DNA from 4 places in the Pelorhabdus rhamnosifermentans genome. Region 4 is predicted to be linked to each of the others. Evidence: riboswitches for the same ligand, from Rfam matches in the RefSeq annotation. Region 4 holds a riboswitch; each other region holds the start of a gene.
What was found. A riboswitch is a leader RNA that binds a small molecule or an ion and turns the genes downstream of it on or off. The one in region 4 is predicted to bind cobalamin.

Region 1 (2,201 bases), on a different contig from region 4:
CGTAATACCAGGAAGTGTCTCTATGGGATAACCTGCATCTTTAAGCAGACGAAAAACATAAATATAAGTGCTGTAAAACATGGGATCACCAAGCGTTAAGAAAACAACCTTTTTCCCCTGCTGGAGCAAATCCAAAATAATATTTTTATTATCTAACCATGCATCAGTCAGTTGTTCCGTATTAGAAACCATGGGAAAAACAAGCTTAACAACCTTTGCACCTGCTTTTAAATAGGGTGTAGCAATGGTAAGTGCCACACTATTTTCTTTTTTCTCCGTTTTCGGCGCAATGACTACATCGGCCTGCTGAATCGTATGAATCGCTTTTAATGTTAATAGTTCGGGATCGCCGGGTCCCACTCCTACTCCGTAAAATATTCCTGACATATTTATTTACCCCTCCACTTTATATTGATTTTCCTGTTAGTCAGCCATTTTTTTATGTGTTACGGGCTTGTCCATGATTGGCAATGGCATCTTTTAGCCGCTGCATATAAAGATCCTGAACAGCTACATTTTCACCAATTCCGTGGATATACGTATCCACCTCGAACCCCGCAGCAAGTAACTGGCTCTTATGCGATTCTTTATCGGCACCAGCCATATCATTGTTGGCATGGTCCCCTGCAACCATCATCAGTGGAAACAGAGTGACTTTTTTTATGTTTTTCCCTTTCATTTGTGCAATAATCTCTTCTAAATTAGGTGTTCCTTCGACTGTATAGATCCAGGTATTTTTCCAGCCTAATTCATTAATGCGATCCTGCATAACCGTATAATAAGCATTTGCCGGGTGAGCTGTACCATGCGCCATGATTAATATAGCCTCATCATCGCCCTGTTGACCGGGAAATTCTGTCTTTACGGCATTCAGTGCCGGAATAAAGTCATCAGGCTTATTTGTCTGTCCCATGTAATAAAAAAGCGGCAAAGCTAAACTCATCTTTTTAAAAGAGCCTTGGTCTTTCCACATATTGAAAACACGTGTGTCATAGTCATATTCGAATCCTGGAATAACATCAAGAGACATGATTGCCACTTTGGTATAACCTTCATCAGCCAATTTTTGCATAGCCTGCTCAGGCGTATCCACATCAATTCCATCGCGTTCCTTTAAAACTTTAATCACCTTATGAGCGCTAAATGCCCGGCGAACTTCCCAATCCGGATATTCAGCACGCACTCGATTTTCAATGGCTTCAATGGTCACTTTACGACTATCAGCAAAAGTTGTTCCAAAACTACAGACTAAAATAGCCTTTTTTTCAGATTCTGGCTCTTGCTGCTGTTCATCGGCATAAGTCGTAGTCATATTGAAAAACCGAAAAGAGTAGAAAACATCAATGCCGTCATAACAAATAAAACCCTTTTTTCATATGAATTCACTTACCTTTCACGAATTTAAATTTTTCGATACTCTAATAACTCCTTGTCAAAAGGCAAGGAGAAGGTTTGGCAATAAGAAAAACCTTCCTGAACGACTCAAGAAGGTTTAGATGACTAGAAAAATCTATAAAATAAAAATTCCAGTCTAATCCCCTCCCCATCGCTCGTGGGTATATACGGTGATTGTTAAATAGGCAGTTCTCCTGACTTTGGATCATTGCTCACCCAAACCTTCCCAAGACAAGATATCTCAGTGGTAAAAATTGGGTTTACTTCCCATTACAGTGGCGGGACCGCGCCGGTATCACACCGGACTTCCCTATTAAGCCTCAAAGGGCACCTATTTCGATCATATGAAGTTTTGTGAAAGTTAGAAACTATATGCTAAATATAACATGTGTCAACAAGCAAGTCAAAAAATTTTTCATAACATTCTTTAGCTTCTATAATACCTGTTAACAAACGCCATGCAGCATTATAGACAAAAAAAGGCTTTCCACCAAGGGTTACCCGCCATCTGTATCTCCTCAGATTTCCTCATTATGATCATTCTCCAGTTGTCGAATAAACTGCTTCCATGTCATAACAGTAACTTGCGGCAAAGCCACCAGCTCACCATACAAACGAGTAGCCTCACCCCCTGTAAAGTCCCGTTGCTCAAGCGGCGACTCTTCGATAACAATCAATTTTTTAGCGCTAAATGCCGCTTTCAAATTATCAAGATTTTGCGCGCCATAATACAAGTTGCTTAAAACGACCCAATCAGCTTGGGCTATTTTTTCACGATTTTGCCTGCCAAAGGCTTCATCATTGAC
Region 2 (2,201 bases), on a different contig from region 4:
CATTCCTCCTGCCTGACCCAATTTTCTACTATGATTGAGTAATTTTACAGCAAGTGTTAACATATCGACTACAATAGATGCTCCAATGGCTTCGCCTAGACGAACGCCCATATCTACGCAGGCTTCTAAATGTAAAAACTGCAAAGCAATCTGATGGGCTGGTTCTGTCGACAAGTGAGATGCAAATAAATAATCTTTCACAAGTGGGTGCAGCGTGCTGGCAATTAACGCCGCCGCAGTTGTATTCAGTCCATCAATAATGACGGCACAGCGATTGGCAGCACAACCTAGAATAACGCCTGCTAGCGCCCCCAGCTCAAAACCGCCCACCTTGGCCAGCACGTCTATACCATCTGTGACATCAGGCTGATTGACTGTAAGTGCCTGGCGAACAATTTTTCTTTTAACTTCTAATCGAGCATCGGATATACCTGTACCTCGTCCAGTCACCACATCGGCAGGCAATCCCGTAAAAGCGGCTACAATGGCTGCGCTTGCTGTCGTATTACCAATACCCATTTCACCTAGGCTAAAACAGGTATAACCCTGCTGTACATAGTCATTTACAATGGCAATGCCTGTTTCAATAGCCAACAAAGCCTGCTCACATGTCATGGCCGGTCCTTGAGTAAAATCATGCGTACCATAAGCAATTTTTTTATGCAAAAGTCCGGGGACATGTGATAAATCTCCGGCTACTCCCATATCAACAACAACTAAATGAGCGCCACAAAAATTAGCAAATGCATTGGCACTACCACCTTTCGAAATACAATAATTCGCCGTCATGTGAAGTGTTGTCTCCACTGGATAGGCACTAATTCCCTGCTTAGCAACACCATGATCGGCAGAGGCAATAATCATACAGTTACGAGGCAGCTCCAGATGTAATTTTCCCAAAATCCCTGCATATTGTTCTATCATACTTTCCAAACGCCCCAGGCTTCGGCCGGTTTGGTTAAAAATTTCCAATTGAACCTTGACCTGTTCCATAACAACTGCATCTAAAGCCGTAATTTTTAGCAATGTTTCTTGTAATAAACTCATGACAACCTCCAATATAAAATGAACGGATAAATTTAGTCTTTAGTCTACCCTCTGGATCAAAAATATTCTTCCTGTAATGATAAAAAGACATCTGCATAGATTAAAAAAAGAAGGCCTTTTGAGCAAATAGCTCGAAAAGCCTTCTTTTCCATGAAGGATATTTTAGCGGTAAAAGGTAGGTCTCCTGGCTCCTGGCTCATCAACAACTTACCCCTTCCCCTAATTGAGTGGCTTTGTAAGTTCTCCCCAGTACAGTGGCGGGCCCGCGCTTATGCATAACAAAGATGCTCTGACTTTCCTATTATCCCCCCATCACTCTGGGTGGCACCTTAACCGTATACTTATCTAATTGATGTCATTATAGCAGGCAAACAAACATGCGTCAATACAGACTGAATCTATAATAGTCAGTAAAATTTTTCCTTCTCAGCCAATCTTTTTGTTTATTCCAAATGAGATTGTCCACTTTAACAAACGTTACGAAGTCAATGTATCCGTGTATTTATTACGGATGATAAAAAAAATGACCATAGAATATGTTATAATAATAATTAGGCTTTACTTGTAAAATTCAGTGAATTATAAAAGTTTCTGCATGATTGTGAGGACTTACTATGTATCTCGATCTACTCCTGCACTTAATTAGTCACATGTCTTTTATCGCCATGACAGCCTATTTGATTGGACGCAGCCAATTTATTATTCATTGTGCTCAACATCCTTTTCAGCCCCGTTCCTGGGTTACCTTAAGTGCCGCTTTTTCTCTGCTCTCCATCATTGGGACCTATACAGGAATCCCTATTGACGGAGCCTTAGCTAATACGCGGCTGATCGGTACATTAATGAGCGGCTTCATAGGAGGGCCTATTGTCGGATTATGTACCGGGATCATTAGTGGCACCCATCGTTTTTTTCTTGGCGGTTTCACAGCAAGTATCTGTGCCGTTGCCACGGTACTAGGTGGTTTATTCGCAGGAATGATCCGCCAAAAATACGGATTAAATCATCTCAATTGGAAAACAGGCGCTCTTGTGGCTCTGATAGCTGAAATCACACAAAAATTCATGATTATTACCTTCGCCAAACCCGCTGAAACAGCCTGGGCCTTCGAAAAAATCAGTGCGGTTCCAACAACACTTGTCACGGTTATAGGA
Region 3 (2,201 bases), on a different contig from region 4:
TGGCGATAACCTGATAAACAGACTGCAGTTTATATTGCGCGATAATCGTTATAGCCGCTTCTGTCGTAGTACAAGCCAAGATTGCTTTCACGGCAGCTTGCGATGCGCCACAAGCTGCCGCATAAGCGCCTAACGTTTCCATTCTGGCATCAGCCACACGATTATGGGTATGAAAAACACCAGCGGCAACTTTCGCGAGTTTACCTAAATGGCCAATCAAAAGAACCCTCTTCATCCCTAAACGTACAGCCTGTTCCAGCATGTGACCAATAAAGTTGCTTGTCTGCACAACAAGCTCCGCAGGCAATTTCAATTTCTCTATGGCCACATCCTGACCAATCCGACCGGGTACAAAAACAATGTCCTCATATCCAAGGGCTCTGACAACACTAATTTGGGGCGTCAGAGAATTTTTAAAAGCTTCTTCACTCATAGGTTTCACAATGCCTGTTGTGCCAATAATGGAAATACCGCCTTCAATACCAAGCGTAGGATTAAGCGTTTTCTTGGCAAGTTCTTTGCCATTAGGTACTGAAATCGTCACAATCGCTCCCTGATCTCGTGGAAGTACTTCACGCAGAGCACGTTCAATCATTAAACGAGGTCCCGGATTAATGGCAGGCTGACCTACCGGAACAGATAAGCCAGGCTTAGTAACAATGCCCACTCCACTACCTGCTTGTAAACAAATATCTATCTGATTGGTTAATTTCACATGAACAATAATTTTCGTACCATGCGTAATATCAGGATCATCGCCACCGTCTTTAATAACGCAGGCATAGCCGCCTTCTGGCGTGACTTGGACTGAATCAATCGGCACAGTAATAGCTTGTCCCTGGGGGGATAAAATCACGGTAGTCGTAATCATTTCACCTTGTATTGCGCGCGCAGCGGCTTTTGCCGCGGCTGCCGCACAGGATCCTGTTGTATAGCCTTCTCTTAACAACTCTCCAGACATGAAAATACCCCCTTCACGAGCAAGGGGGGTAACAGCGACAGAATAAAACCTGTTCAATTACCCACCTGCCCATCTCTCGTAGGTCATAACGGCGTGTGTTAGAACAGGTCGGTCTCCTGACTCTGGTTCATTGCTTGCCTAGGCCTTCCCAGTGTTTAACCAGTGGCTTTCATTAGACAAGCTCTCCAATACAGTGGCGGGACCGCGCCGGGATTACACCGGACTTCCCAATTAAGCAAAATGCACCTATTCCCAAAATTCAATATTTATTTATACTACATATTTATTTATATTGCGTTATATTCCATCAATAACGCCAGATTCCTGCTTAATTCGAAATAGAAACAAAATTTAAATTCAATAAACAATGAGGCATGTTAAAATAAAATCTAATCTATACACAATAAAAAAGGAAATTCTTCCTGCAATGAAGAATGTTAATCGTAAACAAATAATATTCATTATATAAAAGCAATTATTATATTTAAACATGTACATCACAACTAATAGCTTATTTTAGCGCTGCTTCAGCTATGAAGATGTCTTATTCATGATCTTATTCATGATCTTATTGATTTATCTGTTATTTTGGGGCAAAAAAATATAATGCATATTTTTTCATGCCAAAGGAGAATTTTTATGTCTAAGAAATGGTTATTTTTTATTTTTATACTACTGGTATCTTTCGTTATTGCCGCCTCCTGTTTTGCCGCCCCCCTGCCAACAAGTCAGTTCAATCGCCAGCAAGCCATAGATACGTTCTTTAAAGATAAAACCCTTGACCCTATTGAAGGAATTTGGCTGACCGACGACGACAGTTATGAACTTGCTATTGTTAAAAATACTTTTTCAGTATGTTCAGGACATGATTATATTGGATTCATCACCGAAGCAACTCCACATAACTGGAAACCCGGCGAAATAAAGCTGGCGTTAAAAAAAACAACTATGGATAAATTATTTGTCGGATCGTTATACGAATATTCACAGCAGCTTTTAATTTTTACTGAAAAACAAGTATTGGGAACTTCCTTTCATCTCATGGGCAATAATATGCTGCAATACACTAACAATAAAAAAGAAAGAAAAATGTTTATAAGAATATATCCAACAAGCGAAACAAGTAAGAATAACAGCAATACCTTTAGTGGTTCCGGTACAGGATTCTTCGTTACACCGCATCTCATTGTAACAAATTATCATGTTGTCAAAACAGCTAAAACAATTGAAATTAAAGATC
Region 4 (2,201 bases):
GTTTTGGTAGGATCTCTAAGCATTGTATCAAAACTGGACAGTTCAATCGTATTAAATAATCCGCCCGTTCCATCCTCCCTCACATTGCCGCTTGCCCAGTCGGAAAAAAGGGTTTTAGCGGTAACCCCCCCATTGTAGTTGTTATTCGCATCATAGCTTAGCAACCCGCTGGCAGTGGTCGTACCGTCGTCGGCCCGGGCCACGCTCATGAGGCCGACCGGCAGGCAGGTCAAGCCGATCGTGAGGGCCGTCAGCGCCGCCGTCCTGCTTAACAGCCGCCTCATGGCACAACCGCCAAGCCGTTGGCGACGGCTGGATTTTTGTTTTCCCTTATTTTTCGCTAATTCCGAAACCACCTGCCAGCATCCCCGCGCGCGGTTCCAGATGACTTTATAGATATGGTTCAACCGTTCTCACATCCTTGTATTTTTTGCCGGACGCTTCCGTACGTCCGTGAATTTTCAGTTTAATAGACAGGACGTTATTTTTTTTCCTGTTCGATGACTGCCGCCGTAATATCTTCCCCACCGGAAACAATTGCGTTGGCATCGACAATGACGCTTAATCCTTTTTCCGCTTTGACGCTCTCTATTGCCGCCTTGATCTTATCGCCCACGGGTTTCATCAGTTCGTTTTCCCGCTGCGCTTCTTCGCGTGAAAGTTTGTTCTGATAAGCCGTTTTCTCTTCCTGCGGCAGCGCTTTGCCATGTTCATCAAAATCCTTTTGCGCAGCCTGCCGCATAGCCTGGATGCGGCTCATTATGTCCTGAATGCCGGGGTAAGCGGCGAACACCTGCTGCCGATTCACGTAGCCGAGGGTTGCCGTGCTGTCGGCCTTGGCGGCCAGTGCCTGATTGGGAACCCCAAGCCCGGCGGTACTGAATATGAAAAATACAGCTACTAGCAACCCTCCCCAGTTGTTTCTTTGAAACGATAATTTTTTCACTGAACATTCTCCTATAAAATGATTTTAAAATGATTTCATTTTTGCTTTTCCGTACGGTTCTATCTCCCCTCTCTTCGTTCCAGGTTCTCCTTTGAGGATAAATCTCACAGGTAATGCGCTGAAGCCGCAGCCGAATCCTCTCCCTGTTGCTCGCAGGTAAAGCGAGGATTATCCGTACAGGCAGTTCTCCTGGCTCCAGTTCATCATCTGTCCCGCCTTCCCGGAATGTTTATCTCATTCCAGTGGCCTCTTAGGACTGACTCCCTGTTACAGTGGCGGCACCACGCCGGAATTACACCGGACTTCCCTATTAAGCCTTCTAAAAAGGCACCTGTACCTTTATTTTTCTAAACAAAGCTTGTCCGCTAAAATCGTTCAACAGCTTCATAATCATTTCAAAAGAAAGAGCCTCTTATGATGACTTCAACCATCATAAGAGGCTCTTTTTGCATTCCGGTTTATTTCCCGGCACAAAAAACTGCAATCAAATCCCCTCCCCATCTTTCGTAGGTAAAACGGTGATTGTTGTACAGGCAGTTCTCCTGGCTCTGGATCATGGCTTACTCAAACCTTCCCAAGATAAACTATCTCAGTGGTATTTCTTGAGTTCGCTCCCCATTACAGTGGCGGGACCGCGCCGGTATTACACCGGCTTTTCTATTAAACCCTTACGGGTACCTGTACCGATATGAAATTTTAATTTAAGAATATTACAAAAACGTTCTTATGTATATCCCTCAAATGAGGGATATTTTGAAAAGTTTCCCAGTCGTGTCTTATTAACACCTTCGCGCCCGCGGAGTCTTTTTTTTAGATTGCTTTCTCCTCGATGTACCAGAAGAAATCTCTCCAATCAACTCAGCCCGTGAACTAACGCCGGTTTTTGCAAATAAATTACGAATATGAGACTTCACTGTTTCGATACTGATCCACAACAATTCGCTAATTTCCTTATTGGTTTTTCCGTGGGCAATAGCTTGTAAAATTTGCTTTTCCCGTGGCGTAAAAATTTTCCGATAATGAAACTCCCACTTTTCGATTGGATGATAATCAAAAACAACACAAATAAAAGCCCGTTCTCCTTGACGAAGAGAAAAACAAATAAAATTAATGACCCCTGAAGAATCACGCAACACACCGCTTTGATTAAAAAAAGAGTTTTCAGTCGTATTAAACATTTCTACGGTTTCGCGACAAAAAACACGAATTTGTTGATAAAATTCGGATTTTATAATCAAAAAAATTTCCCGGGCTT

Region 1: linked by a shared signal. The riboswitch ahead of Ga0466249_RS18825 (sirohydrochlorin cobaltochelatase) and the one ahead of Ga0466249_RS27510 (OmpH/Skp family outer membrane protein) in region 4 are both predicted to bind cobalamin.
Region 2: linked by a shared signal. The riboswitch ahead of cobT (nicotinate-nucleotide--dimethylbenzimidazole phosphoribosyltransferase) and the one ahead of Ga0466249_RS27510 (OmpH/Skp family outer membrane protein) in region 4 are both predicted to bind cobalamin.
Region 3: linked by a shared signal. The riboswitch ahead of cbiD (cobalt-precorrin-5B (C(1))-methyltransferase CbiD) and the one ahead of Ga0466249_RS27510 (OmpH/Skp family outer membrane protein) in region 4 are both predicted to bind cobalamin.

The regions. Positions count from the first base shown of each region.
Region 1 is NZ_JAHGVE010000019.1:61,993-64,193, reverse strand. Features, by position in the region: gene cobI (precorrin-2 C(20)-methyltransferase) at 1-387, opposite strand, end outside; gene Ga0466249_RS18825 (sirohydrochlorin cobaltochelatase) at 440-1,312, opposite strand; cobalamin riboswitch at 1,563-1,745, opposite strand; gene Ga0466249_RS18820 (ABC transporter ATP-binding protein) at 1,914-2,201, opposite strand, start outside.
Region 2 is NZ_JAHGVE010000006.1:228,155-230,355, forward strand. Features, by position in the region: gene cobT (nicotinate-nucleotide--dimethylbenzimidazole phosphoribosyltransferase) at 1-1,047, opposite strand, end outside; gene Ga0466249_RS09620 (hypothetical protein) at 1,104-1,247, opposite strand; cobalamin riboswitch at 1,205-1,394, opposite strand; gene Ga0466249_RS09625 (LytS/YhcK type 5TM receptor domain-containing protein) at 1,662-2,201, shown strand, end outside.
Region 3 is NZ_JAHGVE010000022.1:50,984-53,184, forward strand. Features, by position in the region: gene cbiD (cobalt-precorrin-5B (C(1))-methyltransferase CbiD) at 1-961, opposite strand, end outside; cobalamin riboswitch at 1,051-1,226, opposite strand; gene Ga0466249_RS20120 (S1 family peptidase) at 1,601-2,201, shown strand, end outside.
Region 4 is NZ_JAHGVE010000004.1:159,699-161,899, reverse strand. Features, by position in the region: gene Ga0466249_RS06875 (TonB-dependent receptor domain-containing protein) at 1-407, opposite strand, end outside; gene Ga0466249_RS27510 (OmpH/Skp family outer membrane protein) at 482-946, opposite strand; cobalamin riboswitch at 1,109-1,296, opposite strand; cobalamin riboswitch at 1,462-1,643, opposite strand; gene Ga0466249_RS06865 (response regulator transcription factor) at 1,726-2,201, opposite strand, start outside.